3 regions of the Microbacterium trichothecenolyticum genome follow, and region 3 is predicted to be linked to each of the others. Evidence: predicted binding sites of a transcription regulator. Region 3 holds the regulator's gene; each other region holds the start of a gene.
What was found. Region 3 encodes HrcA, which represses chaperone genes, less so after heat shock. Its sites were predicted from a motif close to TTNGCACTCGNNNNNNNCGAGTGCNAA; they were not measured.

Region 1 (10,263 bases), 670 kb from region 3:
GCAGATCGCCACCGATGCCGTCGAGCAGCTTCACGAGGTCTTCCACGATGATCGCCATGTCGTCGGCGGGCTTACGCGACCGCTTCGACAGGCTCACCGGGGCATCGAGCACCCGCACGGACAGTGCCTGCAGGCCGCGCTTGCCGTCGGCGACGCCGAACTCCAGGCGGGTGCCGGCCTTGGGCGCGGGGGTCCCGGCGGGCAGGGCTGTGGCGTGCAGGAACACGTCCTGGCCGTCATCGGTCGTGATGAAGCCGAAGCCCTTCTCGTCGTCGTAGAACCTGACCTTGCCGGTGGGCATGGGAACCTCGCTGAATGAGTGCGCGACGCGCGGCGGAACACGGAACCCGATCGGATGCCGGCCTCCCAGCCTACGCCACCGCCGCCAGGCAGTAGGCTGAGCGCGATGAGCACCCGCACCCCCCGCGACCACACGCCGAGCGACGACGTCCCCGTCCGTCGGCTCGACCGCATCCTCGCATTCATGTCGATGGGACTGCTGGCGCTCGCGATCGTGTGCTTCTTCGCGGTCATCATCGGCTCCAGCTCCGGCGCCGACATGCGAACCGGCGTCTGGCCCACGGTCGGAGTGCTGACCTATTTCGCTCCCCCGGTGGCCTTCGCCTGCCTCCTGGCCGTGCTCATCATGAGCTTCGTCCGAAGGGCCCGGGCGAACAAGGCCCGCTGACGTGCCCGAGACCTCCGCACAACGCGCACTGGCGGTCTCGTTGAGCGCGCGCTCCGACGACGACCTCGCCGCCCTGTTCGCCGAGCGCCGGGTGTCACCTTCGAGCACGTGGCGTGACATGTTCGACGCCGCAGAGGCGCTCCTCGACGGCGCGTCGGTGACCCGCGGGCTCGTCGCCCTTCCCCGCCCCGCCGCCCGGGCACTCGCCGACGCCTCCCACGGCGCGCCGGTTCCCCCACCGATGCGCGAGCGCCTGGCATCCCTCGCCCTCGTCGATGCCGACGGCATCCCCTTCCCCCACGTGGTCGAGACCATGCGGCAGATGGCGCCCTCCGGCATCCCGGATGCCGCGACCCCGCCGCTCGCCGATACCGACGTCGATGTCGAAACCGCTGCCGAGGCCGCCTTCACCGGTGCCGCCTCGGTGGCCGACGTCCTACTGCTCACCCTCGAGGCCCCGCTCGGACGCATCGGTTCGGGCTCCCTGGGAGCCGGCGAGCGCCGCCGCCTGGTCGAGTCGGGAGCCGTCTCCAGCCCCGCCGAGGCGGACCTTCTGGTGGGACTCGCGGCGGCCGTCGGGCTGCTCGGCACGAACGATCGCGCCTGGTTGGTCTCGTCGGCCGGGCGCGAGTGGCTCCGGCTCCCGACGCTCGAGCGCTGGGAACGCACCGCGCGGGCCCTGCGCGACGCGCTGCCCGCCGCCTTCCGCGACGACGCGGGCGGATGGATTGCGCCCGCGCAGTGGCCCGGTGCCACGCCGTTCGATCCCGAGGGCCCCGAGCGTGCGGCCTCGTGGGCCCGGCGTCTGCAGCGATGGGGGGTGATCGACGCCGCAGGCGGTGTACCGCCCTGGGCCCGCCGTCTCGCCGCGGGCGGCGACGTCGATGTGTCGGCCCTGCGGGATCTGCTGCCGCCCGAGGTCGATCGGGTGTACCTGCAGAACGACCTCACCGCCATTGCGCCGGGCCCGCTCGCACCGCACCTCGACGTGCGCCTGCGCTCGATGGCGGCGCGCGAGTCCCGGGCGCAGGCTTCGAGCTACCGCTTCAGCGCGGCGAGCATCGGTGCCGCGATCACGGCGGGTGAGACCGCCGACTCCCTGCGCGACTTCCTCACCGCTCTGTCGCTCACCGGGCTCCCGCAGCCGCTCGCCTACGTGATCGAGCGCACCGCGGCCGAGCACGGGCGCGTGCGGGTCGCTGCCGACCCGGCATCCCGTCTCACCCGCGTCCTGACCGACGACGCCACCCTGTTGCGCTCGATGGAGGTCGATCAGTCGCTGCGATCCATCGCCCTCAGCCGTTCCGACGACGAGCTGATCTCGCACGTATCGGCCGACGTCGTGTTCTGGGCGCTCACCGACGCGCACTACCCGGCCGTCGCGGTCGACGGCGACGGCCGCCCGCGCGCCCTCGAGCGCGCCAAGCTGGCCCCCGCCCCCTCGTCCGGCGCCGATCCGGCGGCCACGTACGGCCCGCTCCTCGCGAGGCTGCGCGCCGGCGCCGAGGATTCGGATGCCGCGTGGCTCGAACGCGAGCTCGACCAGGCGGTGCGCGCCCGCGCCGTGATCGACGTGACGGTGCGACTCCCCGACGGCTCGGCCCGGGTGTTCCGTCTCGAAGCGACGGGGCTCGGCGGCGGGCGCTTGCGGGGGCGCGACCGCGGGGCCGACGTCGAACGCACCCTGCCGCTGTCGCACATCGACGGGGTCGCGCTCGTCGAATGACGCCGAGTGCGCCCGCGCCACCGCGGCCCCGGTAGAATCGAACGCTATGGCTGACGGCCCCCTCATCGTGCAGAGCGACCGCACCGTACTCCTCGAGGTCGCGCACCCGCAAGCGGAGACGGCGCGGCACGAGCTCGCGGTCTTCGCCGAGCTCGAGCGCGCACCCGAGCACATCCACACGTACCGCATCACCCGCCTCGGCCTGTGGAACGCCCGCGCGGCCGGGCACGACGCCGACCAGATGCTCGACACGCTCGACAAGTGGTCGCGCTTCCCGGTACCCGCGTCGGTGAGCACCGACATCCGCGAGACGGTCAACCGGTACGGCCGCCTCGTGATCGAACGCAACGACGACAAAGAACTCGTGCTGCGCTCGACCGATGCGGCGGTCCTCGGTGAGGTGTCGCGCAACAAGCGCATCGCCCCGCTGCTGATCGGTCACCCCAGTCCCGACAGCTACCTGATCGACGCGTGGGCCCGCGGGCACATCAAGCAGGAGCTGCTGAAGATCGGCTGGCCCGCCGAAGACCTCGCCGGCTACACCCCCGGCACCCCCCACCCGATCGACCTCGCCGAAGACGGCTGGAGCCTGCGCCCGTATCAGCGCCAGGCGGTGGACTCCTTCTCCGAGGGCGGCTCGGGCGTCGTGGTGCTCCCCTGCGGTGCGGGCAAGACGCTCGTCGGCGCCGGCGCCATGGCCGATACCCGCACGACCACCCTGATCCTCGTCACCAACACCGTCAGCGCGCGTCAGTGGCGCGACGAGCTCCTGCGCCGCACCACGCTCACGCCCGAGGAGATCGGCGAGTACTCCGGGCAGGTCAAAGAGATCAAGCCCGTCACCATCGCGACGTACCAGATCCTCACCGCCAAGCGGAAAGGCCAGTACGCCCACCTCGCCCTGCTCGACGCGCTCGACTGGGGCCTGGTGCTCTACGACGAGGTGCACCTGCTGCCGGCTCCGGTGTTCAAGCTCACCGCCGACCTGCAGGCGCGGCGTCGACTCGGGCTGACCGCGACACTGGTGCGCGAGGACGGCCGCGAGGGCGATGTCTTCAGCCTCATCGGCCCGAAGCGCTTCGACGCGCCCTGGAAAGAGATCGAGGCCCAGGGCTTCATCTCACCCGCGGCCTGCTACGAGGTGCGCATCGACCTCCCGGCCGACGAGCGCCTCGAGTACGCCGCAGCTGCCGACGAGGATCGCTACCGCCTCGCCGCCACGGCCCCCGCGAAGATCGACGTCACCCGCCGCCTGGTGCAGCGGCATCCGGGTGAACGCGTTCTCGTCATCGGGCAGTACCTCGATCAGATCGACGAGCTCGCCCAGGCACTCGACGCCCCGCAGATCACCGGGGCGACGCCCATCCCCGAGCGCGAGGAACTCTTCCAGGGTTTCCGCGACGGCAGAATCCCGCTGCTGGTGGTCTCGAAGGTCGCCAACTTCTCGGTCGACCTGCCCGAGGCTTCCGTCGCCATCCAGGTGTCGGGCTCGTTCGGTTCTCGCCAAGAAGAGGCGCAGCGTCTCGGGCGCCTGCTGCGCCCCAAGCAGTCGAACCACACGGCGAGCTTCTACACCCTCATCGCGCGCGACACGGTCGACCAGGATTTCGCGCAGAACCGCCAGCGCTTCCTCGCCGAACAGGGCTACGCCTACACGATCCTCGATGCCGAGGGGATCGACGCCGCAGCCGCGTGAGTCATACCAGCGCGCGGCTTTCCGTTCCATATCCAGCCCATTGCTGGGTGCAGTCACGATAATGAGGACATGACAGCTCCTCGCATCCTCGTCGTGGACGACGAACCGAACATCCGCGACCTGCTCATCACGAGCCTGCGCTTCGCCGGTTTCCAGGTGCGAGCCGTGGCCAACGGCGCGCAGACGATCTCGGCCGTGCTCGAAGAAGAACCCGACCTCATCGTGCTCGACGTGATGCTGCCCGACATGAACGGCTTCAGCGTCACCAAGCGTCTGCGCGGCGCGGGCTACACGGCCCCGATCCTCTTTCTCACCGCGAAAGACGAGACCGAAGACAAGATCGAAGGCCTGAACGCGGGCGGTGACGACTACGTCACCAAGCCGTTCAGCCTCGACGAGATCGTCGCGCGCATCCAGGCGATTCTGCGCCGCACCATGCAGGCCGACGAGGAGTCGATCATCCGCACGGGTGAGCTCACGATGGACCAGGACACCCACGACGTCAGCGTCGGCGACGTCTCGATCGATCTCAGCCCGACCGAGTTCAAGCTCCTGCGCTATCTCATGCTCAACCCCAATCGCGTGCTGTCGAAGGCACAGATCCTCGACCACGTGTGGGAGTACGACTTCAACGGCGACGCCGGCATCGTCGAGAGCTACATCTCTTACCTCCGCCGCAAGATGGATCCGCACTCCTCCGAGCCGCTCATCCAGACCAAGCGCGGCTTCGGCTACATGCTGAAGTCGGGCAAGACGGCCTGAGGAAGGCCACGCCCTGTCGCACTCCGACGACGTCCTCACGCGCTGGTGGCGCGGTCTGAGCCTGCGGGCGAAGGTCACCGGCGTGACAGTCGCGCTGCTCGCCATCGGCTTGTTCACGGCGGGCATCGGCACGATGGTGTTCCTGCGGACGACACTCGTCAACAACCTCGACGAGCAGCTCGCGCAGCAGGCGGCCAGCAGCATCGCCAACAGCGTCTTCACGACGAACACCAGCGACGGGCAGGTCGTGTTCTCGCAGGTCGAGAACGCCCCGCAGATCGGGTCGATGGTGGTGGTGTACGGCCCCGACGGCGAGCGCAAGGCGGTCTACAACGGCACCTCGTCGCGAACGCTGCCCCAGCTGCCGGCGACCTTCACCCTCGAGCAGACCTACCTGCAGATCGATCGCCGCATCGAGTTGGAAGACCCGGAGACGGGCCAGCATTTCCTCGCCCGGGTGGGCGTCGTACAACCCCAGGGCAACCCCGGCGTCTACACCCAGATGGTGATCCAACCGCTCGCTCCCACCGATCGCATCGTGGCGGCGTACGTGGGCATCTACGCCTTCGTGGCACTGCTCATCCTCATCGCCAGCGCTCTGCTGACGCGCTGGCTCGTGACACTCACCTTCCGCAACCTGCGCCAGGTCGAGACGACCGCCATGGACATCGCCGCGGGAGACTTCAGCCAGCGCCTCACCGACATCGTGCCCGACACCGAGGTGGGGCGGTTGAAGACCGCGATCAACGCGATGCTCGCGCGCATCGACGGTGCGCTCGGACAGCGAGATGCGACCGTGCGGCAGATGCGCCGCTTCATCGGCGACGCGAGCCACGAGCTGCGCACCCCCCTGGTGACGATGCGGGGCTACGCCGAGCTGTACCGCATGGGCGCCATCCGCTCCGACGAAGACGTGGCGCAGTCGATGGAGCGCATCGAGAAGGAGGCGATCCGCATGGGTGCGCTGGTCGAAGACCTGCTCGCGCTCGCGCGTCTCGACGAGCGCCGCGACGTGACGATCACGTCGCTGGATCTGCGACCGATCGCCCGCGACGCCGCCATGGATCTGCGCGTCACCTCGCCCCAGCGCGAGGTGACCGTCGACGACACCACCTCCCGCACCGAACACGTCCTGCCCGTGATCACCCTCGACCCGCTCCTGGATGCCGGAGGGCAACCCGCGTCATCGTCGGCGCGCCGTAGGACGGCGCCGACGACCCTCGGCGATGGCGATCGCGGGAGCCACGTTGTCGCGGCTGCGCCGTCGCACGAGGGATACGGGCGAGACGCCGGCGGTCACGGGCGACGAGTCCGTGGTACCGCAGCCGGCGCCGCCCGGTGCCGTGCGCACGCCGACGCGACTGGCTCCGGTCGTGCTCGGCGATGAGAACAAGGTCCGCCAGGTCGTCGCGAACCTGCTGGGCAACGCCCGGCGCTTCACGGCCGCGGACTCCCCCATCGGCTTGCGCGTCGGTGTCGACGCCGACGCCGACATGGGGTGGATCGAGATCATCGACCACGGCGAAGGCGTTCCCGAGCAGATCCGGGAGCAGATCTTCCAACGTTTCTGGCGTGCCGACACCTCGCGCACCCGCGAGACGGGCGGCTCCGGTCTCGGCCTGTCGATCGTGGCATCCATCGTCGACCTGCTGCACGGCACCGTCGAGGTGCACGACACCCCCGGCGGTGGCGCGACGTTCCGCGTCTCGCTCCCCTTGGCCGACCGTCGAGACGTCCAGGAGCACGCGCTCATCGAGACGCAGCCGCTTGAGCGACTCCCCCGCAGCGACCTCATCGGAGAAGATTCCTCACAGCCCGCTCCGTGACGGAAGAGGCGGCGGTCGCGCATGTCAGGCGGGCGCGACGCACGGCCTCGCCGTCTCCGGTCGAGCATCAGCGCCACGTCCAGCTGAGCGGATCTCGGAGAGCCTGGATCCCGGGCTCTGGCCTCACTCTTCGAGAACGTTCCGGGTCGCGCGGCGCTCGGGTCCGCGACGAGGTCTGCGAACGGCAGAACGCCCCCTCCCGAGGGAGGGGGCGTTCCGATGCGTCAGGCGTGGATCAGAAGTCCATGCCACCCGTCGGGTCGGCGGGAGCCGCCGCAGCCTTCTCGGGCTTGTCGGCGACGACGGCCTCGGTGGTGAGGAAGAGACCGGCGATCGACGCGGCGTTCTGCAGCGCCGATCGGGTCACCTTGGCGGGGTCGATGATGCCCTGTGCGAACAGGTCACCGTACTCGCCGGTCGCGGCGTTGAGGCCGTGACCGACCTCGAGCTCGGCGACCTTGTTGGCGACGACGCCGGGCTCGAGACCGGCGTTGAGCGCGATCTGCTTGAGCGGGGCCTCGATGGCGACCTTGACGATGTTCGCGCCCGTGGCCTCGTCACCGACGAGCTCGAGGTTGGCGAACGCGGTCTTGCCCGCCTGGATCAGCGCGACACCACCACCGGCGACGACACCCTCTTCGACGGCGGCCTTCGCGTTGCGAACGGCGTCTTCGATGCGGTGCTTGCGCTCCTTGAGCTCGACCTCGGTGGCAGCGCCCGCCTTGATGACGGCGACGCCACCGGCGAGCTTGGCGAGGCGCTCCTGGAGCTTCTCGCGGTCGTAGTCGCTGTCGGTGTTCTCGATCTCGCGGCGGATCTGGGTCACGCGACCCTCGATCAGCTCGGACTCGCCGGCGCCCTCGACGATCGTGGTCTCGTCCTTGGTGATGATGACCTTGCGCGCACGGCCGAGCAGGTCGACGGTGGCGTTCTCGAGCTTGAGGCCCACCTCTTCGGTGATGACCTGGCCGCCGGTGAGGATCGCGATGTCCTGCAGCTGCGCCTTGCGACGGTCGCCGAAGCCGGGAGCCTTGACGGCCGCCGACTTGAAGATGCCGCGGATCTTGTTCAGCACCAGGGTCGCGAGCGCTTCGCCCTCGACGTCCTCGGCGATGATGAGGAGCTCCTTGCCCTCCTGGATCACCTTGTCGACGATCGGCAGAAGATCCTTGATGTTGGAGATCTTCTGGTTGGCGATCAGGATGTAGGGGTCTTCGAAGACCGCTTCCTGACGCTCGGGGTCGGTGACGAAGTAGGGGTTGATGTAGCCCTTGTCGAAGCGCATGCCCTCGGTGAGCTCGAGCTCGGTGCCGAAGGTGTTGCTCTCTTCGACCGTGACGACGCCTTCCTTGCCCACCTTGTCGATGGCCTCGGCGATGAGCTCGCCGATGGCGGGGTCGGCGGCGGAGATCGACGCGGTTGCAGCGATCTGCTCCTTCGACTCGACCTCTTTGGCCGAGGCGAGCAGCTCGTCGGTGACAGCCTTGACGGCCTTCTCGATGCCCTTCTTGAGCGAGATGGGGTCGGCGCCGGCGGCGACGTTGCGCAGGCCCTCGCGCACGAGCGCCTGGGCGAGAACGGTGGCGGTGGTGGTGCCGTCACCCGCGACGTCGTCGGTCTTCTTGGCGACCTCCTTGACCAGCTCGGCGCCGATCTTCTCGTACGGGTCGTCGAGCTCGATCTCCTTGGCGATCGAGACACCGTCGTTCGTGATCGTGGGGGCGCCCCACTTCTTCTCGAGCACGACGTTGCGACCGCGGGGGCCCAGGGTCACCTTGACGGCGTCAGCCAGCGTGTTGAGGCCACGCTCGAGGCCACGGCGTGCCTCTTCGTCGAAAGCGATGATCTTTGCCATAAGTGTGTCGTCCCTCCCGGACGGGTGACTTCCAGATTTTTGGCACTCGACGAAAGCGAGTGCTAACTCATTCTGGCACTCGCCCCTGGGGAGTGCAAGCCACCATCCCGGGCGTAGACGACGACGCCGTGGCATCCACGGTGGGATGCCACGGCGTCGGAAGACGGTGGGTCAGGCCAGTCGCACCGACTCTGCCTGGGGGCCCTTCTGGCCCGTGCCGACGGTGAACTCGACGGTCTGGCCCTCTTCGAGAACACGGAAGCCCGACATCTCGATGCTCGAGTAGTGGACGAAGACGTCCTGCCCGTCGGCGACGGTGATGAACCCGAAGCCCTTCTCGGCGTTGAACCATTTGACAGTGCCCTGCGTCATGCGAATCTCCCGTTGCTGAATGACGAGGTCATCGTAAGCACGCCGCATACCGCAGGACCGGCCGCTCGGCGCATTGTTGACGCGTAGGCCGCGAACTTGTTACGCCGCGGAAACACGCGGCCCTGGCGAGGTCAGGAGGTCGGCGAGGGCGACGCCTGCGCGGCCGAGCGGTCGAGTCCGACGACCACCACGAGACGCTTGACATCGCTCTCGTCGTCGGGCGTGCTCGGGTCGTCGGTGGGCTGCAGGAACGTGCTCTGCGCGGTCTGGGCGCCACCCAGGGCTGCCGCCAAGCCCGCGGCCGCAGCCTGGTCGCTCTCGCGCAAGTAATAGATCGTCGTGGTGGCGAAGTCGGTGGTGTCCGAGTCGCCGGTCTCGACCGTGTCGGCCGCCCAGCCGGCACCGATGATCTGATCGCGCACCGCCGCGGCGAGACCTTCTTGGCCTGTTCCGTTCAGGACCACGACCGAGTACGACGTGTCGATGGCGGCCGGGGTGGTCGGCTCCGCCGAAGCGGTCGGCGCAGGCGCCGGCTCGGTGCCGAACGAGATGCGCCCCGACACCACCAGCGACCCGAAGATGCCGACGATGATCAGGACGAGGGTGGCGATGGCGGCCCACAGGAAGACGATCCATCCGCGCAGCCGCGGGTTCTCGGCACGATGGGCCCCGACGCGACCCGACTCGACCGACAGGTCATCGAAGCGATCCCGCGGGAAGGTCGATCTGGCCATTGGACGATGCTATCGGTCCCACCCGTGCGGCTTTGTCAACGGGTTGCGGTACGGCCGAGACGTTCCTGTCGCTGCTCCGCCGCATCGTCGCGAAGACGCCGCAGGCGTCGCACCAGCATCGGGTCGTGCGCGAGGGCCGCGGGCGTATCGATGAGACGGCCGAGGAGTTGGTAGTACCGCGCGGGCGTCAGCGCGAACTCGGCGCGGATCGCTTCTTCTTTCGCACCCCCATGGCGCCGCCATTCACCCTCGAAGGCGAGGAAGGCGCGATCACGGTCCGAGAGGGTCACCCTCTCACGGTAACGGCGACCTCACGCCGATCCCGGATGCCACGCCACCCACGCCCCGAGCGGATCGGCCTCGGCGACGACCTCGCCGTCGAGCGCCACGGCGAAGCCGCCTCGCGAGAGCTGCGGCCGCCGCGTCCATCCGTCGTGCAGTCCCGGTGCGTCGAGGGTGATCCACCGTCCCGCTCGGCGAGCGGCGTCGATGACGGCGCCGCGGCGAACGCGCGGGACGTGGGCGAGCACCCCCGGCGTCGTCACCACGAGGGTCGCATCTCGCGGGGCCCGGGCCGCGAGGCCCGCGAGGGCGTCGGCGCCGT
Region 2 (10,263 bases), 2.9 Mb from region 3:
AACGGTGGGCCGAGAGTGCCGCGATCAGGTACGACCAGCTGCGCGGCAGGCCGGCGTCGATGAGGATCAGGCCGTCGTCGGTGTCGACGAGGTAGCTGTTGGTGGCGGCGCGCGTGATCATGAGCACCCCGTCGGCGACCTCCCGCACGCCGTCGTCGATGCGCCCGAGCCTGCTCGTCCGTGTCCCTGACATGCGGGCCACCCTGGGCGCGTGCGGAAGCGATCACACACGGGGTTGCGGACGCGGCGGCGGGCTGTTATCCGCCTCGCGGAAATCCGCGGGAGACGGGCCGTCAACCCCGTCGGCAAGGTGAACACGGCGACCCTACGGTGTCCCGACATCCTCGAGGGGGGCACATGGGTCAGGTCGTCGTCGTCACCGGAGGCTCACGCGGGATCGGGCGCGCCACCGCGGTACGTTTCGCCCGGCGAGGGGCGCGCATCGCGCTCGTCGCGCGCGACGCGGTCGCCCTCTCGTCCGCGGCCGTTCAGTGCCGCCGCCGGGGCGCAGAGGTGCTCACCCTTTCGATCGATCTCGCCACCCCCGGCGGTCCGGAAAGGGCGACGGATACCGTGATCGCGCGCTTCGGCCGGATCGACGTCTGGGTGGCCTCGGCGTCGGTCTTCGCCTACGGCAGCGTCGAGGACACCCCCGACGCCGTGCGCGACCGCGTGATCGAGACGAACCTCGTCGGCCACATGCGCGCGGCGCGGGCCGTGCTACCCCACTTCCGTGCGCGCGGGGGCGGGACGATCGTGTTCGTCGGCTCGCTGTACTCGCAGGTGGCGGGCCCGTACGTCTCTTCGTACGTCGCGGCCAAGCACGGGCTGCTCGGCTTCGCGCGGTCGCTGCGCCAAGAGATGCGCGGGCATCGTGGCATCCGGATCAAGGTCGTGCTCCCGGCGAGCATCGACACCCCGATCTATCAGCGCGCCGCGAACGTCACCGGCCGGACGCCCTTCCCCCTTCCGCCCGTGGTGTCCGCCGATCGGGTGGCGCGCGCGATCGTGCGGGCCGCGCGGGGCCATCGCGACGAGATCGCCGTCGGGGCCGCGCAGTTCGTCGCGCGGCCCCTGCGGTTCGTCTTCCCGCGCGCGTACGACCGCGGCATCCGTGCCCTCCAGCGGTCCCTGGGCCTGCGCCGCCGCGCGGCTCCCGCGACGACCGGCGCCGTGCTGGCGGCGCAGCACGACCCCGGCGCCGTGAGCGGAGGGTGGGGTCGCGTGCCCCTGCGCCGCCCACGGTGACCGGCGCCCCCTCGCCCCCCCTGTTGAGTGTCCAGGAAACGCCGTGTAACGCGACGGAGTCACGGCGTTTCCTGGACACTCAACGGGGGGGCGGATGCCGTGGCATCCGGCCCCGAAGAGCGACACGTCAGGCCGTCTCGAAGCCCTCACGCTGGGTGTTCTCGTCGGCGACGCGCACGCCCCAGCGGTAGGCGAGCTTGCCGCCGAGCCAACCCGAGACGCTCAGGCCCGCCGATGCCACGACGCTGAGCACAAACGCGACCCCCGGCACACGGCCGAGTTCGAGTACCCGCAACACCAGGCTCGCCGAGAAGAGCAGCATCGCCGTGACGTTCAGGCACAGGTGCGCGAGCGCGGTACGCCGGGCGGGCGTGCCGGGTGGGATGCGCGACAGGTCCAGGAGCCCGAGGACCGACGCACCGGCTGCTCCGCCCAGGCCGATCGCGATGAGCCACCGCGACCCGGTCGCGAACGCCCGCGGATCGTCGGCGGCGAGACCGAGGAGGTCGAACACGAGGCTCGACGACCACGCCCCGATCGGGATCGTCACCGCGACGGGATGGAACGGGTGCCCGTACGGGCCCGCCATCACCGAGCGCGGGACTTTTGCGGCGCGCATCGCGGGGAAACTCGCTCCGCTCCGCGGCGCCGAGACCGTCGACGGCCCCGGCACCGCGGCATCGACCCCGCTCATTCCTTGTGCAGCGCGTCCTGGGCGCGCCCGGCGAGCTTCTCGACGCTGTTGGGCAGCTCGGTCGTGCCGTAGAAGCGGGCGTCGGGGTGCGTGGGCGGGGGCATCGGCACGCCGGCGGGCGGCTCGGGCACGTATGTGAACTCGTCCTTGCCGTCGGGAGTGGGGCCCGACGCCCACGAGCCCTCGCGGGCTTTCGCGCCGTTGGAGAAGTTGATGTACTGGTACGACACGTCGCGGTCCTCCTTCTCGAGCGGGAAGTTGCTCGGCACGGGCAGGTCCTCCAGGCCCTCGGCGCGCAGTTCGGCGGCGGCCGCCATCCACTGGTTCTGGTGCATGGTGTCGCGCGCGAGGAGGAAGGCCAACAGGTCCTTCACGCCGTGATCGTCGGTCTGGTGGTACAGCCGCGCGACCTGCACGCGCCCCTGCATCTCGGCGTTCGCGTTGGCCGTGAAGTCGGCGAGCAGGTTGCCGCTGGCCGTGACGTAGCTGCCCTGCCAGGGGTTGCCCATCGAGTCGACCGGGCGCGCACCGGCTCCGGCGACGATGCCCTGTTGGATGTCGGTGCCGCCGATGACCGCGGCGACGGTGGGGTCGTCCTGCACGGCATCGGTCGTGATGCCGAGGGGTGCCTTCTCGAGCAGCTGGGCGATCATGATCGCGAGCATCTCGACGTGCCCCATCTCCTCCGCCCCGATCCCGAAGACGAGATCGCGGTACTTGCCGGGGATGTGCATGTTCCAGGCCTGGAACTGGTACTGCAGCGCGACGGTGATCTCGCCGTACTGACCGCCGAGCACCTCTTGGAGCTTGCGCGCGTAGACGGCGTCCGGCTTCTCGGGGGTGGCGGTGTGCTGCAGTTCTTGCCGATGGAAGTACATCGTCTCTCCTCCCGCGCCGCTCGGGGGAATGTCGGTCGAGCGACCGGGGCGGCGCGTGCGGGCTACGAAACGGCCCGTTCGGGGGGTTCGGCACGGGGGTTGCGACGCACGTCCGCCGGCGCGACAATCGCGCGCCCGACTCTTGGCACTCGGATACCGAGAGTGCTAATCTGAGGTTAGTTGAGCGAACAAGACTCAACTTCACAAGACCCTCCGGATGCCGAGATCCGGACCGATCGAAAAGGAGAATCGACATGGCCACCTACGACCCCTTCCGCGACCTCGACCGCCTCGCGTCGACCCTTCTCGACGCGCGCCGCGGCGGCGGACCGCGCCGGATGCCGATGGACCTCTACCGCGACGGCGACCACTACGTGCTCGCGGCCGACCTCCCCGGCGTCGACCCCGGCTCGGTCGATATCGACGTCGACGGTCAGCTGCTCACCATCCGCGCCGAACGCACGCTCGGCTCGGGCGAGGGCGTGAAGTGGATCACGCGCGAGCGCGAGACGGCATCCTTCGTCCGTCAGCTCAACCTCGGTCAGGGCATCGACACCGAGCGCATCAGCGCCTCCTACCGCAACGGTGTGCTGAGCGTCACGATCCCCGTCAGCGAGAAGGCGAAGCCCCGCCGCATCGCCGTGTCGACCGACGACAGCGACGGCGTCATCGAGGCGCACGAGAGCACGCCGCAGCTCATCGAGCAGTAAGACGGCGCACCGAGGGGGTCGGCCGGCAGGCCGGCCCCCTCGTCTCGTGCGCGTGGGATGTCAAGGGGCTCGGCGAGCGGACCCGATCCGACGCAGGGTGCGGTGGTGTCCACCACTTTGTCCTCCCCCCTCTCCCCCGCACACCCTGACGACACCGCCGGCGCCACCGTGCCCTTCCGTCCGCGCGGACCGGTCAGCGCCGCCGTCCTGCACCACCTCGTGGACGGCATCGCGACGGCGCACACCGTTCTCGCCGACGCGGCGGTCACGGCATCCGCCGACATCGAACGCGACGACGACCTCCAGCTCGCCCTGTTCGTCCTGTACGCCTCGGCGTACGGCGCGTTTCCTGCGCTGCGGCCCGACCTCGAATGGGACCCCACCCTCATTGCGACCCGCCGGGTGATCGAGACGGCGTTCGAGGCGTCCTTGCGTCGTTCCGTCGCGGTGCCGGAGCTCCCCGCCCCCACCGCGGACGCCGTCGCCCGTGCCCTGTTCGCTCTGACCGGTGCCGAGGGCGGTCCGAGCCTGTCGCGCCATCTCGCCCGCAAGGCGACTCTCGAGCAGGCGCACGAATTCCTCGTGCACCGCACCGTGTACACGTTGCGCGAAGCCGACCCGCACTCCTGGGCGATCCCCCGCCTGACGGGACGCCCCAAAGCCGCGCTGGTCGAGATCCAGTCCGACGAATACGGCGGCGGACGACCCGACCGCGTGCACGCCGCCCTGTTCGCGCGGGCGGTGCGCGGCGCGGGACTCAGTGACACGTACGGCGCGTACGTCGACGACGTGCCCGTGGTCACCCTCGCCTCGCACAACGCCATGTCGATGTTCGGGCTCAACCGCCGTCTCATCGGGGCCATCGTCGGTCACCTCGCGGCGTTCGAGATGACCTCGTCGATCCCCAACCGCCTCTATGCCGAGGGGCTGCGACGACTCGGCTTCGGCGACGACGTGTGCGAGTACTTCGACGAACACGTCGAAGCCGACGCGGTGCACGAACAGATCGCCGCTCGCGATCTGGCCGGCGCGCTCGCCGAGGACCACCCCGACCTGCTCCCCGACATCGTCTTCGGCGCCGCGGTCTGCCTCGAGGTCGACGACCGGGTGGGGCGGCACATGCTCGATGCGTGGGCACGCCGGGTGTCGTCGCTGCGCGGGGAGGACGCGCGATGACCGACGACCGCGTCACGATCACCGCCTACCCCGACGGGCCGCTCCTCGTGCGCGGCGACGTCGACCTGCGCACGAGCGACGGCCGCGAGGTCGCCCGCACGCGTCGCACCGTGGCGCTGTGCCGATGCGGGCTGTCGACGATCAAGCCCTACTGCGACGGCACGCACAAGGCATCCGGTTTCCGCACCGACGACTGAGCGATGCGCCTGGATGCCGAGTACGTGCTGCCCGTGCGCTGGACACACGACGACGCGATCGACGAACTCACCGCATACCTCGAACGGTTATCGAGCGACATCGACGTCACGGTCGTCGACGGGTCGTCACCGGATCTGTTCCGCGCGCACGCACGGGCGTGGTCCGGCAGCGTGCGGCACGTCGCTCCGATGCTCTCGCACGGGGCCAACGGCAAGGTCCGCGGCGTGCTGACGGGTCTCGCGCTCGCGCGGCACGAGCACGTCGTCATCGCCGACGACGACGTGCGCCATGATCGGGCCACGCTGGCGGCGTTGGTCGCGGCGCTTCGGGATGCCGACCTGGTCAAGCCGCAGAACGTGTTCCGGCCGCTGCCCTGGCACGCCCGCTGGGATACCGCCCGCACGCTGATCAACCGCGCCGTCGCGGCCGACTACCCCGGCACCTACGCGGTACGTCGAGCCGCCCTGGCTCGGGGGTACGACCCCGACGCGCTGTTCGAGAACCTCGAGATGGAACGCACGGTGCGTGCCGCGGGCGGACGCGTACTCTCGTGCCCCGACCTCTTCGTCGAGCGGCGACCACCCTCGGCCCGTCATTTCTGGGCTCAGCGGGTGCGCCAGGCGTATGACAGCACGGCGCAGCCCGCGCGTCTGTGCGTGGAGCTGGCCGTGGTGCCGCTGGTCCTCGCGCTGCGGCGGCGGCGAGGCATCCTGGTCCTGCTCGCGCTGGCCGTGACGGGGCTCGCCGAGAGGGGCCGCCGCCGAAACGGCGGCCGTCACGTGTTCGAGCGCTCCGCGGCATGGTGGGCGCCGGCATGGGTGCTGGAACGCGGGGTCGCCAGTTGGATCGCCCTGGCCCTGCGCGCACGCGGCGGCGTAGCGTACGCCGACGCCCGGCTCGTCGTCGCAGCCACACCGATGCGCGTGCTGCGACGACGAGCGGCCGACCGCGGGTGATGCGTCAGAGGTCTTCGGGCGCGAGGTCTCCCTGGCCCTCCTCGCCGAGCTCGACGACGCCGGGGTCCTCGCCCTGCGAGTCCGTCCCGGTGGATTCAGGGTGGATGTCCTCGAGGGGGATGTCGCTGTCGTCGGCGGGGATCTCCGCGGGATCCGCTCCCGTCGCCGTCGCCGGGTTGATGTCCTCCGGGTCGGCGCCGTCGTCGAGCGCGATCGTGGCATCCCACTCCGCTTGCGCGGGATCGAGCGCGGGATCGGGCTCGATCGAGGTGTCGCCGTCGCGCAGCGGCTGCACCCCCGCGATGCCGGTGTCGGCGGCCGGCGTGGCGGAATCGGCGGGGGACGGATCGATCGAGGCGTCGCTCATGGGGGGTCCTTTCGTCGAACGGTCCCCCCATCCAACGCGGCGCTCGCGCGCGCGCCCCGCCCCTTGACAGGGCGACCGGCCCCGCTCGCGCACGAACGCGGCCTCTGCGCGCAGGTACCGGTGCGGCGAACCGTGCACCGCGGGCGCGGCCAGAAAAATGAGGAGGATGCGGCGGCGTCGCCGCGGGGAAGGAGCACGATGGGGCACGTTCTGACGGTGCGGACCCGCGGTGTCGACGAGGTCGAGCAGGTGTGGCAGCGCTTCGTTCCCAGCGCGCGGATCGACCGGCTCGATCCTCGCACGGTCGCCTTCGCGTGGAACTCCGTCGAGATGGCGGGCCTGTCCGCCGTCGCCTGGGAGTTGACGGCGTCGACCACGGCCTCGATCCACATGGACGACCAGCTCATGGCGTGCCGCATGATCGGCGACGACCTGCGCACGCGAAGCGGAAGCGCGCAGATCGACGGCCAGCGTCCGTGGATCGGTCTCGACGCGCCGATCACCGCCGACTGGACGGGCACGACGAGAACGCGCGCCCTCATCTTCGACCGCACCGACGCCGAGCGCGTCGCCCGCATCGCCGCGGGCGACGACCGCCTCGTGCTGCGCCGTCTCGACCCGAACGCTCGAGACCGTGAGGCAGCCGCACGCTGGGATCGCTGCTTCGCCTATGTCTCGGCGTCGCTGGCCGTCTCGCACGACGAACCGATCATCGCCGCCGAGCTCAAACGTCACGCCCTCATGACGACGCTGACGACCTTCGACACCTCGTATCTCGACGCCGTCCAACGCGCCCATTCAGCGCTCGGCGGCCCCGCGCACCGTGCGTCGTGCGATCGCGCACATCGAAGCTCACGCCCGCGAGCCGCTCACCCTCGACGACATCGCCGCAGCAGCCGGGATCTCCACGCGCGGCCTTCAGCACGCCTTCCGTCGTGCACTCGACATGACGCCCAGCGAGTACCTGCGCCGCGTCCGGCTCGACGGGGCGCACGCGGAGCTGCGATCGGTGGCGCCGATGTCGGTGACCGAGGTAGCGCGGCGGTGGGGATTTTCGAGTGCGTCGCGCTTCGCGCGGTACTACCGCGAGAGCTATGGCCGCAACCCCGCGCAGACCGCCCGCATGTTCTGAGGGCCTTCGCCTTCGGTGCCGGGGTGGCGTGGGGCGTCCCAGACGCCGAGACCGGCGCCGCACGACCCGCACAGTGGCAGGGACGAGCACCGAGGTCACCAGGAGGAACACGTGGGCAAGTTCATTTACGAGAGCAGCGTGCGCACGGATTTCGAAGACCGCTTGCTCGCGCACCTGCAGGTCGTCGTCGGCAACAAGCTGCGGCGCGGCGAACCCTTCTACTTCGCGTGGAAGGACGACATCAGCACCGGCGGCGGACGTACCTCGGTGTGGGTGCATCCCCGCGCGAACATCGTGTTCAAGTACAACGGCGGGCGTCCTCCCGCCCTGAATCGCGCGTGGCTCGAAGCGCTCATGTCGACCGCGAACTCGCCGTCGGGCCTGTACGTCGTCCCCGAACCCGCCGATGAGGTCGTACCGCCCGAGTCGTTCGCCTGAGCGGGACTGTCAAGAGGGTGGCATCACCCCGCCCGGGCGACGAACGTGAGGGGAACGAGAGGATCCCCCATGAACGACTCGAGCGGCACCGCCGTGTCCGCTGACAGCCCGCGCATCGTCGTCATCGGCGGCGGCAACGCGGGTCTCTCGGTGGCCGGGCGCCTGCACCGCGCCCGCGCGGGCGAGATCACCGTGATCGAACCACGGACACTGCACGTGTTCGCACCCCTCCAATCGCACATCGCGGGCGGGGCGGCTCGCGCGTCCGAGGCGGCGCGCCCCCAAGCCGGCGTCATCCCTCCCGGCGTGCGGTGGCTGTGTGACGAGGTCTTCGCGGTGGATGCCGAGACCCACCGCGTGCACCTCGTATCAGGCGGTCGTGTGGACTACGACCAGCTCGTCGTCTGCGCCGGCATACGCATGGCCTGGGAGCAGGTGCCGGGACTCACCGAGGCGATGTCCACTCCTGCGGGGGTGTCGAACTACGACTACGACCTCGCCGCCAAGGCATCGCCGGTGCTGCGCGACCTGCGCGCGGGCACGGTCGTGTTCACGCAGCCACCCGAGCCCGCCTCGTGCGGCGCGGCGGCGCAGAAGCCGATGTACCTCGCGTGCGATTGGTGGCGCGCGATCGGCGTGCGCGACGACATCCGCGTCGTCTTCGTCTGCCCCGACCCCGTGCCCTTCGGCATCCCCGCCATCGACAGCGAGCTGCGCCGCAAACTCGACGAATACGGGATCGAGGTGCGCTACAGCCGCGAGCTGCGCTCGGTGGATGCCGAGAACCAGACGATCGTCATCGGTCACGGCGACGCGCACGAGACGCTGTCGTACGACGTGTTGCACGCGGTGCCGCCCCAGCGGGCGCCCGAGTGGATCGCGGACAGCGGGCTCGCAGCATCCGATGACCCGCAGGGCTTCGTCGACGTCGATCCCGAGACCTTCCAGCACGTGCGGCACCCCGAGATCTGGGCGGTGGGCGATGCGGCGGCCGTCGCCACGCGCCGCTCGGGCGGGGCGATCCGGCAGCAGGCGAAGGCCCTGGTGAAGAACATGGCCGCGGTGCGTGCCGGCCGCCTGCCGTCCGCCCGGTACGACGGGTACAGCGTCGTACCGTTCACGGTGTCGCGCGGCACGGTGGTGTTCGCCGAGTTCGATCGGCGGGGCCACTTGCAGCCGACGGTCCCGTTCTGGCGGTCGCTGTATCGCGAGCGGCGACTGTCGTGGATCGCCGACCGGCGCGTCCTGCCCTGGGTGTACTGGCACCTGATCCTGCGCGGTCGCGCCTGACACGTGCCGTCGCCGGCGCGACCTCCGGCGCCCACCTCACGCATAAACGCGATTCGCGCACGGAAACGCGCTCTCCCCGCGTTTATGCGAGCGAATCGCGTTTATGCGGCGGGATCCGCGCCTATAGGGCACGAGAGCCGATCCCTCAACCCCGGGGGTGCACGCCCGACATCGCGCCAAGACTGGGGGCAACCCGGAAGCCACACGAAAAGAGGACACCATGGCACAGGTCATCGAAACCATCGACGTCGACGTTCCCGTCCGCGTCGCGTACAACCAGTGGACGCAGTTCGAGGAATTCCCCCACTTCATGAGCTTCGTGGAGTCGATCACGCAGAAGAGCGGCACGCTCACGCACTGGAAGGTCAAGATCGCCGGTGCCGAGCGCGAATTCGACGCCGAGATCACCGAGCAGCACCCCGACGAGCGCGTCGCGTGGAACAGCATCGGCGGCGACGAGAACCACGCCGGTGTCGTGACGTTCCACCGCTTGTCCGACGACGAGACGCGCGTCACCGTGCAGATCGACTGGGAGCCGACGGGCGTCCTCGAGAAGCTGGGTGCGGTCTTCGGCGCCGACGACCATTCGGTCAAGAAGGACCTCGAAAACTTCAAGGAGTACATCGAGTCGCGCGGTGCCGAGTCCGGCGCCTGGCGCGGCGACGTCAGCTGACGTCCCCCGATGCGCGAAGCCGGGTCCGCCTTTCGGTGCGGGCCCGGCTTCGTCGTCATGGATGCCGGAGCCCGCCGCCGATGCCGCACGCACGCGGGCGGGTCATGGCCCTCACCGCCCCCGCTCGACGGGTTCTCGCGTCACGGCGTCGCGCGTCGTCCGGCCGAAAGGGCGAGGGGCGAGCGTGCGAACGGACGCGAGATCACCACTGCGGGTGGATCTGGGCCCGCAGGCGCCGGTCGTATACGTCGCGCACCAGCGCGTCGAAGGCCTCGACGTCGAAACCGCGGTCGACGAGGTCGAACGCAGCCGCGTTCGCCTCGGCCTGCTGCACCGACCGGGCGCCGGGGATGACCGAGGTCACGCCGTCGCGCGACGCGATCCACGCCAGCGTCGCCGCGGGCAGGGTCACGCCCTCGGGAAGCGACGCCTTCAGCTCGTCGGCCGCGGCCACGCCCTGGTCGAACGGCACACCCGAGAACGTCTCGCCCTTGTCGAAGGCT
Region 3 (10,263 bases):
CTGGTGAGGCGGGAGAAGTGGATGTCGTCGATCTCGTTCAGCACCCGCGTGACCAGCCGCAGGCCGGATGCCCCCTGCGGCAGATCGACCTGCGTGATGTCGCCGGTGACGACCATGCGGGTGCCGAAGCCGAGGCGTGTGAGGAACATCTTCATCTGCTCGGGCGTGGTGTTCTGCGCCTCGTCGAGCACGACGAACGAGTCGTTCAACGTGCGCCCGCGCATGTACGCCAGAGGCGCGACCTCGATGGTTCCCGTCGCCATGAGCTTGGGGACGATGTCGGGATCCATCATCTCGTTGAGCGCGTCGTAGAGCGGGCGCAGGTAGGGGTCGATCTTGTCGGTGAGGGTGCCCGGGAGGAAGCCCAGTCGTTCCCCCGCCTCGACGGCGGGACGCGTGAGGATGATGCGGTTGACCTCTTTGCGCTGCAGCGCCTGCACGGCCTTCGCCATGGCGAGGTAGGTCTTTCCGGTACCGGCCGGACCGATACCGAACACGATCGTGTTCTCGTCGATCGCGTCGACGTACTCTTTCTGCCCCGCGGTCTTGGGCCGGATGACCTTGCCGCGCGACGACAGGATCGCCTCGCCCATCACCTCGGAGGGCCGCGGCCCGCCGTCGGTACGCAGCATCCGGTTCGAGCTCGACACGTCGGACGGGTCGAGACCCTGACCCGAGCGGGTCATGGACAGCAGCTCGTCGACGAGGCCGCGTGCAGCGCGGACGGCCGACGCCGTTCCCGACAGGGTGATCTCGTTGCCGCGCACGTGTACGTCGACGTCGGGGTGCTCCTTCTCGACGACGCGCAGGAGGCGGTCCTGGGGACCGAGCAGCTGCACCATGGCCACACCGTCGACCTCGATGCGCTCGACGACGTTTTCTTCGGGGGAATCAGCCACCCAGGCTCTTTTCGTTCAGGCCACCCGCGAGAACGTGGGCGTGCACGTGGAAGACGGTCTGTCCGGCGCCCTCGCCGGTGTTGAAGACGAGACGGAAATCGCCGTCGGCGTGCTCCGCGGCGACGGAATTGGCGAGGCCGATGACCTCGGTGAGGAGATCGGGGTCGCCGGCGGCCAGCTCGACCACATTGCGGTACTTCTGCGTCTTCGGAATGACGAGCAGATGCACCGGCGCCTGCGGCGCGATGTCGCGGATCGCGAAAGCGTTCTCGGTCTCGGCCACGATCTCGGCGGGGATCTCGCCCTGCAGGATGCGCGTGAAGATCGACGGTTCGGTCATGTCATCCAGTCTAGTGACGGCCTCCGACACGCAGTTCGGGCCGCCGCGCCGCGGCCCGGCCGCCGCGCCGCGGCGCCGCCGAGAATGCTTTGGGGCGCCTTCTTCCGTTCGGGGCGCGGGATTGCGCGCCCCAATGGGAAGAACGCGCCCCAAACAGAAGCGCGCACCGAACCGAACCCGTGCGACGGGAGCGTCACCACCGGCCGTGCGAGGCCGACAGCACCGCGATCGCGGCGGCGCCGGCGGTGGAGGTGCGCAGCACCGTGTTCCCGAGGCGAACGGGTAGAGCCCCCGCCTCGGTCAAAGCCGCGAGCTCTTCGGGGGCGATCCCACCCTCCGGTCCCACCACGAGCACGACGTCACGTACGTCCGACGCCTCGGTCGCGACCGCTGTCAGACGAGCGGATGCCGAGGGCTCGAGCACCAGCACCCGGGCGCTGCCGGCGAGGCGCACGAGGTCGGCCGTACGCACGACCCCCTCGACCTGCGGGATCCATGCCCGGTGCGCCTGCTTCGCCGCCTCGCGCACGATCGTGCGCCAGCGAGTCAGCCCCTTCTCGGCCTTGGAATCCCATCGCGAGACGCTGCGCGCCGCCTGCCAGGGCACGATCGCGTCGACGCCGAGCTCGGTCGCGGCCTGCACGGCGAGCTCGTCGCGGTCGCCCTTCGCCAGGGCCTGGACGAGCACGAAGCGCGGGCTCGGGGCCGGCACGTCCTCGCGCGCGGTCACGGTCACGTCGACCTGCTTCGCAGCGACGGCCGAGACGACCCCCACCAGCCACGCCCCGCGCCCGTCACCGAGCGTCACCGGCTCGTCGAGACGCACGCGCCGCACCACGGCCGCGTGATGCGCCTCGGTACCGGTGAGCTCGACGATGTCGCCGGGGCGCGCGGATGCCGCGTCGGCGGTGACGAAGTGCAGCACCACGATCAGTGCCGGAAGCGGTCGCGGAACTTCGAGAACATGCCCTGCTGATACTCGGCGAGACGGGGCTTGGGGGCCTTCGTCCGCTTCGCGAACTCCTCGATGAGGGCGCGTTCCTTGTGGTCGAGACGCGTGGGGGTCACCACGTGCACGCCGACCTTCAGGTCACCGCGTTGACTGCCCCGCAGCGGCGTGATGCCGCGGCCCTTGATCGTGAGCACGTCGCCCGACTGCACGCCCGGGCGCACCTCGAGGTCGACGGAGCCGTCGAGCGCGTCGATCGTGGTGGTGGTGCCGAGGATGGCGTCCGGCATCGAGACCTCGAGGGTGGCGAGAAGGTCGTCGCCCTCGCGGCTGAAGGCGTCGTGCGCCTCGACCGTGATCTCGAGGTACAGGTCGCCGTTCGGGCCGCCCGCGGGGCCGACCTCGCCCGAGCCCGGCAGCTGCAGGCGCAGACCGGACTCGACGCCGGCGGGGATGTCGACCGACACCGTGCGACGGGCACGCACGCGCCCCTGTCCCTGACAGGTGCCGCACGGGTAGGGGATGGTGGTGCCGTGACCGTGACAGACGGTGCAGGGCTGACTGGTGACGACGTTGCCGAGCAGGCTCCGCACCGTGCGCTGCACATGGCCCGAGCCGTGGCAGATGTCGCACGTGACCTCGCTCGTGCCCGGCTGCGTGCACGCGCCCTGGCAGGTTTCGCAGAGTACGGCGGTGTCGACGTCGATGTCACGGTGGGTGCCGAAGACGACGTCGCCGAGCTGGAGGGTCACACGCACGAGGGCGTCCTGTCCGCGCTCACGGCGCGAGCGGGGTCGCGGCCCGCGGCCGCCGCCGCCCTGCGCACCGCCGAAGAACGTCTCGAAGATGTCACTGAAGCCGCCGAACCCGGCCGCTCCCCCGCCGCCGAAGGGGTTCTGGTCGCCGCCCATGTCGTAGCGGCGGCGCTGCTCGGGGTCGCTCAGCACGTCGTACGCGTGCGTGACGAGCTTGAAACGCTCGGAGGCGTCTTCACCGGGGTTCACATCGGGGTGCAGTTGGCGCGCGAGACGTCGATACGCCTTCTTGATGTCCTCCGGGCTGGCGTCGCGTTCGACGCCCAGGACCTCGTAGTGGTCAGCCACAAATCGCCTTCCTGCCCGCTCTCGCGGGATTGTTCACGGATGGGATGCTCGTCGTCAGCGGGCGCTGTCGTCGTCTTCGAGCACCCGGGTCAGATAGTGAGCGACGGCACGCACCGCCGCGAGGTTCGAGGAGTAGTCCATGCGGGTGGGGCCCAGCAGGCCGACTCGCGCACCGCCCGCGGAGCCGTCGTACCGGCTGGCGAGCACCGAGGCCTCGACGAGACCGAACGGCTCGTTCTCGCGGCCGATACTCGCCGACAGGCCCTGCTCGTCGGCGACCATCTCGCTCATGAGCCGCAGCAACGTCACCTGCTCTTCGATGGCCTCGAGCAGCGGGTAGATGCTGCCGCGGAAATCGGATTCGCGCTTGGCGAGCGTCGCGGTCCCCGCCATCACGAGGCGGTCCTGACGGAACTCCTCGAGTTCCTCACCCACGACGCGCAGAACGGCGTCGGCGACGACATCGAGGGAGACGCCCGCACGCGGGCCCTCGGCCACGGTGGCGGCGACGCGCTGCACGCAGTCCGCGACGCTGCGCCCGACGAGCACGGCACCCACGCGGGCTCGCAACTGGACGATGTCGGCCTCGGTGGGCTCGATCGGCACGAGCGCGATGCGCTGCGAGACACGGCCGGTGTCGGTGACCAGGATGACGAGCACCCGAGGTCCGCCGAGGGCGACCAGCTCGACGTGCGACAGGTTGGCGCGCGCGAACGAGGGGTACTGCACGATGGCGACCTGGCCGGTCAGCTGGGTCAGTGCGCGAACCGTTCGGGCGAGCAGGTCGTCGAGGTCGCCGGCCTCGTCGAGGAACGACGTGATGGCGCTGCGCTGGGCTCCGGAGAGCGGGCGCAGCTCGGCGAGGTGGTCGACGAAGACCCGGTAGCCCTTGTCGGTGGGAACGCGCCCAGACGACGTGTGCGGGGCGACGATGAGCTCTTCGTCTTCGAGAAGAGCCATGTCGTTGCGGATGGTGGCCGCCGACACCCCGAAGGCGTGGCGTTCGACGATGGCTTTGCTCCCGACAGGCTCACGCGTGTCGACGTAGTCCTGCACGATCGCGCGGAGCACCTGAAGGCCGCGTTCCGACACCATGCGCTGCTCCTCTCGGCTGGCACTCCGAATACCTGAGTGCCAATTCTACGGGATCGTCGCGGCAGCACGCCGGGCGGCTCGCGCGGTGGCGAGCACGGCTCCGTCGACGTACCCCCATAAACGCGATTCGCGCGCATAAACGCGGGGACAGCGCGTTTATGCGCGCGAATCGCGTTTATGCGTGTGCGTTGGGCGGCACCCCCGCCCTTGACGCCCGCGCCGCACCTCGCGCCCGCACCCCCGGACCCGCCGCGCGAGACGGTCGCGCCGCGCTCAGGCCGTCAGTGCCCGCACGACGGCGTCCGCCAGCAGCCGGCCCCGGCGCGTCAGCACGATGCGCCCGCGCACGGCATCCCCGCCCTCGACGAGCCCGTCGGCGATGAGCGAGGCCACCGCCTTGCGCCCCTCCACGTGCAACTCCGACACCGCGAGGCCCTCGCGGATGCGGCTGCGCAGCAGCACCGACTCCAGACGCCGCGCGGTCTCGTCGGGGCGCTCGCGCGCGGCGGCCGGTGACTCCCCCGCGGCCAGACGCTGCGCGTACGCCGCGGGATGCTTGACGTTCCACCACCGCAGCCCTGCGACGTGGCTGTGCGCACCGGGCCCGAAGCCCCACCAGTCCGTCCCGCGCCAGTACGCGAGGTTGTGCCGCGATCGGTGGGCGACACCGCGCGAGAAGTTCGACACCTCGTACCAGTCGTACCCCGCGGCGGCGAGCAGGTCGTCGGCCAACTCGTACATGTCTGCCTGGAGGTCGTCGGACGGCTCGGCCACGACACCCGAGCGGATCTGCCGGGCGAGCTTCGTGCCATCCTCCACGATCAGGGCGTACGCCGACACGTGATCGGGGTCCAGAGCGATCGCCGTCTCGAGCGAGGACCGCCAGTCGTCGAGCGATTCCCCCGGCGCACCGTAGATCAGGTCGACCGACACGTCGAGTCCGGCACGACGCGCGGCGGCGACGGCCGTCGCGACATTGGCGGGGTCGTGGGTGCGGTCGAGGATCGCCAACACGTGCGGGCGCGAAGACTGCATGCCGATCGACACGCGGGTGACGCCCGCGGCGGCGAGGGTCCGCATCACGGTGTCGTCGACGGTGTCGGGATTGGCCTCGACCGTCACCTCGGCGTCGTCCTCGATGCCGAACTCCGTCCGCACGGCGTCGAGCATGCGCGCCAGATCGCCGGGTGGCAGCAGGGTGGGCGTTCCGCCGCCGAAGAACACGGTGGATGCCGCGCGGCGGCCGCCCACGGCATCCATCACTCCGCCCGCCAGGCGCACCTCAGCCGTGAGGGTGTCGGCGAAGTCGTCTTGACGGGCACCGCGCAGCTCGCTCGCGGTGTAGGTGTTGAAGTCGCAGTAGCCGCACCGCACACGGCAGAACGGCACGTGCAGGTACACGCCGAAGTCGACGGCGGTGTCGATCGTCAGATCGGCGGGCAGCCGGCCGTCGACCGGGGCGGGATCTCCGAGCGGAAGAGGTCCCCCCATCAGGACGTGAACAGCGGCGAGATCGCACGCAGGTAGCGCGCGAACAGCGCCTTGCGACGGCGGCGCACGAGACTGGTGAACAGCTTGTACGACGGGGCCGTGGGGCGATCGAACGCCCGCACGACGAACCACACCTCGTCGTTGTCACGCCACTCGAGCGCGAACAGCTCTTCCCCGCTCACGATCGAGTGGCCGACCGTGCCGAGGATGAACCCCACGCGCCGCGGCTCTTCGAACACCGAGATGACCCGCAGCTCGGCGTCGGCGCGGTGGCCGTCGACCTTGCCGTGCAGCTTCACACCCGTGCCGGGGCTTACGAACGGGGTGCCGTCGGCGGCGAACCGCTGCTCGGCCTCGAGGCGGCTCGGGGCGACGGGAGCGCCCTCGGCGTCGAAGCCGACGCCCGCGTATCCCTCTCCGGATGCCGGGCGCACGTCGCTGATGCTGAGCTCTTCGACCCGCAGGGGCGCCCACGACAGCAGCAGCTCGCTCGCAGCGATGAAGCGCTCCTCGCCGCTGCCGATACGCCACGCGTCTTCGGCGGGCACGGAATGCTCGGGCGGGGTACTGCATGAGATCGGGCGCCTGGGTGGCGCCGACCGCCGCGTAGTCGACCGTGTCGTCGGTGAAGTTCTGCCGGCGCATGGGTCTCCCCTCTCGGTTCGGTCGTTACTTCTTGGTCTCGACGTCGCCCGACAGGGCGGCGATGAACGCTTCCTGCGGCACCTCGACGCGGCCCACCATCTTCATGCGCTTCTTGCCCTCTTTCTGCTTCTCGAGCAGCTTGCGCTTGCGGGTGATGTCACCGCCGTAGCACTTGGCGAGCACGTCTTTTCGAATGGCGCGGATGTTCTCGCGCGCGATGATGCGCGCGCCGATCGCGGCCTGGATGGGCACCTCGAACTGCTGACGCGGGATGAGCTTGCGCAGGCGCTCGGTCATCATGGTGCCGTAGCTGTACGCCTTCTCGCGATGGACGATCGAGCTGAACGCGTCGACCTTGTCGCCCTGCAGGAGGATGTCGACCTTGACGAGGTCGGCCGTCTGCGAGCCCGCGGGTTCGTAGTCGAGGCTCGCGTAGCCCTGCGTGCGGGACTTCAGGTGGTCGAAGAAGTCGAACACGATCTCGCCGAGGGGCATGTTGTACCGCAGCTCGACGCGGTCCTCGCTCAAGTAGTCCATGCCGAGCAGCGTGCCGCGGCGGGACTGGCAGAGCTCCATGACGGTGCCCACGTAGTCCTTCGGCAGCAGGATGCCGACCTTGACGATCGGCTCCGACACCTCGGCGACGCGTCCGTCGGGGTATTCGCTGGGGTTGGTGACCGAGACGGTGTCGCCGGTGTCGGTGGTGACCTCGTACGTGACCGAGGGCGCCGTGGTGATGAGGTCGAGGCCGAACTCGCGCGAGAGGCGCTCGGTGATGATCTCGAGGTGCAGCAGGCCCAGGAACCCGGCGCGGAAACCGAAGCCGAGGGCGACCGAGGTCTCGGGCTCGTACTGCAGCGAGGCGTCGGAGAGCTTGAGCTTGTCGAGTGCCTCGCGCAGCTCCGCGTAGTCGCTGCCGTCGATGGGGTAGATGCCCGAGAAGACCATGGGCTTCGGATCGGTGTACCCGGCGAGGGCCTCGGTGGCGGGCTTGCGCTGGTTCGTGATCGTGTCGCCGACCTTCGACTGGCGCACGTCTTTCACACCGGTGATGAGGTAGCCGACCTCGCCGACGCCGAGGCCCTTGGTGGGCACCGGTTCGGGGCTGGACACGCCGATCTCGAGCAACTCGTGCGTCGCGGCGGTCGACATCATCTGGATGCGCTCGCGCGGCTGAAGGGCCCCGTCGACCATGCGCACGTACGTGACGACGCCGCGATAGGCGTCGTACACCGAGTCGAAGATCATCGCGCGCGCCGGAGCATCAGCCCTGCCGACCGGAGCCGGGATCTGCTCGACGATGCGGTCGAGCAGCGCCTCGACGCCCATACCCGTCTTGCCGCTGACGCGCAGAACGTCTTCCGGGTCGCCGCCGATGAGACCGGCGAGCTCGGCCGCGTACTTCTCGGGGTCGGCGGCCGGGCAGGTCGATCTTGTTCAGCACCGGGATGATCTGCAGATCGTTCTCGAGCGCGAGGTAGAGGTTGGCGAGGGTCTGCGCCTCGATGCCCTGTGCGGCGTCGACGAGGAGGATCGCGCCCTCGCACGCGGCGAGCGAGCGGCTGACCTCGTACGTGAAGTCGACGTGGCCGGGCGTGTCGATCATGTTGAGCGCGAACGTGCCGTCGGCGGTGGCCCATGGCATCCGCACCGCTTGCGACTTGATCGTGATGCCGCGCTCGCGCTCGATGTCCATGCGGTCGAGGTACTGCGCCCGCATGTCGCGGTCGGCGACGACACCGGTGATCTGCAGCATGCGGTCGGCCAACGTCGACTTGCCGTGGTCGATGTGAGCGATGATGCAGAAGTTGCGGATCTGCTCCGGCGGGGTGGCAGACGGCTCGAGGGGCTTCAGTGCGCGCGGTGACATGTTCCGTCGATTCTACGGGAGGGCGTGCCTCACGCCGGGCGCTGTGGAGACGGCAGGGCCGCGAGACCGCGCGCGAGGTCGTCCCACGGGCTCGCCGCGCAGATGCGGATCCAGCCCTCGCCGCCCGCACCGAAGGCGGAGCCCGGGGCCACGGCGACGCCCTTTTCGACGAGGAAGCGCTCCGCCCAGCCGGCCACATCTCCCCCGGAGGCGTGGGACACGTCGATCCACAGGTAGAACGCACCGGTGGGAGGCAGATACGGCACTGCGCGCTCATCCAGCACCGCGCAGCTCGCGCGGAGGCGCTCGCGGTACAGCTCGCGGGCGGCATCCACGGCATCCTGCGCTCCGGTGAGCGCGGCGAGGGCCGCGTGCTGCGCGGGCGTGTTGACACAGCTCGTCGTCGCTTCTTGGATCTTGGCCAGCGTCACCTCGGCGCCCGCCGGGGTGACGAGCCAGCCCACACGCGCGCCGGTGAGCGCGTAGGTCTTCGAGACCGAGTGCACGGTGAGCGTGCGCTCCGCGGCGCCGGGCAGCGCCGCGACGGAGACGTGTGCGGCATCCATCACGAACCGCTCGTACACCTCGTCGGAGATGATCCAGAGGTCGTGCGCCACGGCGAGGTCGACGATCGCCTGCAGCGTGTCGCGCGAGTACGCCACACCGAGCGGGTTCGACGGGGAGTTGACGACGATCGCACGCGTGCGCGGGGTGACGAGTGCGGCGAGGTCGTCGGCCTGCGGCACGAAACCGTGCTCGGCGCGCAGGCGATACGGCACGGGGACGGCGCCGATCATGCGCGGAGCCATCGAGAACACCGTGTAGCCGGGATCGGGCACGAGCACCTCGTCGCCCTCGCCGAGGGTGAGCAGCATGGCGTGCGACAGGGCCTGCGTGCCGCCGTTGGTGACGTGGACACGCGCGCCGTCGACCACGAGGCCGTTCTCGCGGCGGAGCTTGTCGACGATGGCGGCGCGGAGCCCCGCGATGCCGGCGTTCGCCGTGTAGCGCACATCGGCGACCGACCAGGTGTCGGCCGCGGCTGCGAGCGTGTGGGCGGGCGGCTCGGCGACCGGCTCGCCCACGGCGAGCATCACGGTGTCAGGGCGCAGTAGCGCGAGCTCGAAGATACGACGGATCCCCGACGCGGGCATGGCGAACGCGCGGGACGAGAACTGGGGCATGCGCTCATGCTAGGCACGGCATGTTTCGACTTCGGTCTCGCGCCGGGGTGCGCGCCACATCGGTTTCGTAGCATGGATGCCATGGCGGTCCAGGTCGTGCTCGTGCACGGCATCCGCACGTCGGCGACGATGTGGCGGGCGCAGATCGAGCATCTCGCCCGGCGCGGAAACTCCGTCACCGCCGTCGATCTGCCCGGTCACGGTTCGCGCCTCGGTGAGGTCTTCACCCTGGACGAGGCGTTCGCCACCATCGACCGCGCGGTCCGGGATGCCGCGACCCGCGGCCCCGTGCTGCTCGTGGGGCATTCGATGGGCGGGCTGCTGTCGATCGAGTACGTGGGTCGTGAAGAGCCCCCGCCGGTCGCCGCCTTCATCGCCGCGTCGTGCACGTCGATCCCGCGGGGCGTGGGCCTCGCCGCGTATCGGTTCTTGGCTCGCCGGTTCGACAGCCTCCCCGACCGGGGCCTCGGGCTGACGAACCGCGTGCTCGATCGCACCCTGCCGCCCGAGACCCGCGCCGACTTCGGTGCCGGTGGGTACGCCTTCGACGCGCAGGACACGGCCCTCGCGTCGCTGTCGGTGCTGGATCTGCTGGCGGCGCTGCGGAGGATCCGCGTGCCGCTGTGGTTCATCAACGGGCAGTGGGACCAGTTGCGCGCGAACGAAAGACTCTTCCTGTCGGTGGCG

Region 1: the regulator HrcA is predicted to act here: its motif matches at 8,593-8,619, upstream of groL (chaperonin GroEL).
Region 2: the regulator HrcA is predicted to act here: its motif matches at 2,963-2,989, upstream of QE412_RS16760 (Hsp20/alpha crystallin family protein).

What each region holds. Positions count from the first base shown of each region.
Region 1 is NZ_JAUTBF010000001.1:28,829-39,091, reverse strand. It holds gene QE412_RS00210 (cold-shock protein) at 1-301, opposite strand, end outside; gene QE412_RS00205 (multidrug ABC transporter ATPase) at 407-688, shown strand; gene QE412_RS00200 (helicase-associated domain-containing protein) at 690-2,414, shown strand; gene QE412_RS00195 (DNA repair helicase XPB) at 2,461-4,110, shown strand; gene QE412_RS00190 (response regulator transcription factor) at 4,180-4,872, shown strand; gene QE412_RS00185 (histidine kinase dimerization/phospho-acceptor domain-containing protein) at 4,955-6,259, shown strand; gene QE412_RS17645 (sensor histidine kinase) at 6,246-6,698, shown strand; gene groL (chaperonin GroEL) at 6,934-8,553, opposite strand; gene QE412_RS00175 (cold-shock protein) at 8,725-8,925, opposite strand; gene QE412_RS00170 (LytR C-terminal domain-containing protein) at 9,057-9,659, opposite strand; gene QE412_RS00165 (DUF3263 domain-containing protein) at 9,695-9,949, opposite strand; gene QE412_RS00160 (DUF2332 domain-containing protein) at 9,971-10,263, opposite strand, start outside.
Region 2 is NZ_JAUTBF010000001.1:3,550,702-3,560,964, reverse strand. It holds gene QE412_RS16780 (MBL fold metallo-hydrolase) at 1-193, opposite strand, end outside; gene QE412_RS16775 (SDR family NAD(P)-dependent oxidoreductase) at 358-1,248, shown strand; gene QE412_RS16770 (DUF2231 domain-containing protein) at 1,376-1,867, opposite strand; gene QE412_RS16765 (manganese catalase family protein) at 1,939-2,820, opposite strand; gene QE412_RS16760 (Hsp20/alpha crystallin family protein) at 3,075-3,530, shown strand; gene QE412_RS16755 (iron-containing redox enzyme family protein) at 3,648-4,706, shown strand; gene QE412_RS16750 (CDGSH iron-sulfur domain-containing protein) at 4,703-4,903, shown strand; gene QE412_RS16745 (glycosyltransferase) at 4,907-5,860, shown strand; gene QE412_RS16740 (sugar ABC transporter ATPase) at 5,865-6,227, opposite strand; gene QE412_RS16735 (helix-turn-helix transcriptional regulator) at 7,051-7,359, shown strand; gene QE412_RS16730 (DUF7882 family protein) at 7,471-7,797, shown strand; gene QE412_RS16725 (NAD(P)/FAD-dependent oxidoreductase) at 7,867-9,087, shown strand; gene QE412_RS16720 (SRPBCC family protein) at 9,308-9,760, shown strand; gene QE412_RS16715 (aldo/keto reductase) at 9,963-10,263, opposite strand, start outside.
Region 3 is NZ_JAUTBF010000001.1:696,160-706,422, reverse strand. It holds gene QE412_RS03370 (PhoH family protein) at 1-842, opposite strand, end outside; gene QE412_RS03365 (HIT domain-containing protein) at 892-1,239, opposite strand; gene QE412_RS03360 (16S rRNA (uracil(1498)-N(3))-methyltransferase) at 1,433-2,167, opposite strand; gene dnaJ (molecular chaperone DnaJ) at 2,170-3,291, opposite strand; gene hrcA (heat-inducible transcriptional repressor HrcA) at 3,346-4,386, opposite strand; gene hemW (radical SAM family heme chaperone HemW) at 4,660-5,877, opposite strand; gene QE412_RS03340 (DUF1990 family protein) at 5,877-6,425, opposite strand; partial or broken gene lepA (translation elongation factor 4) at 6,547-8,392, opposite strand; gene QE412_RS03330 (pyridoxal phosphate-dependent aminotransferase) at 8,422-9,576, opposite strand; gene QE412_RS03325 (alpha/beta fold hydrolase) at 9,658-10,263, shown strand, end outside.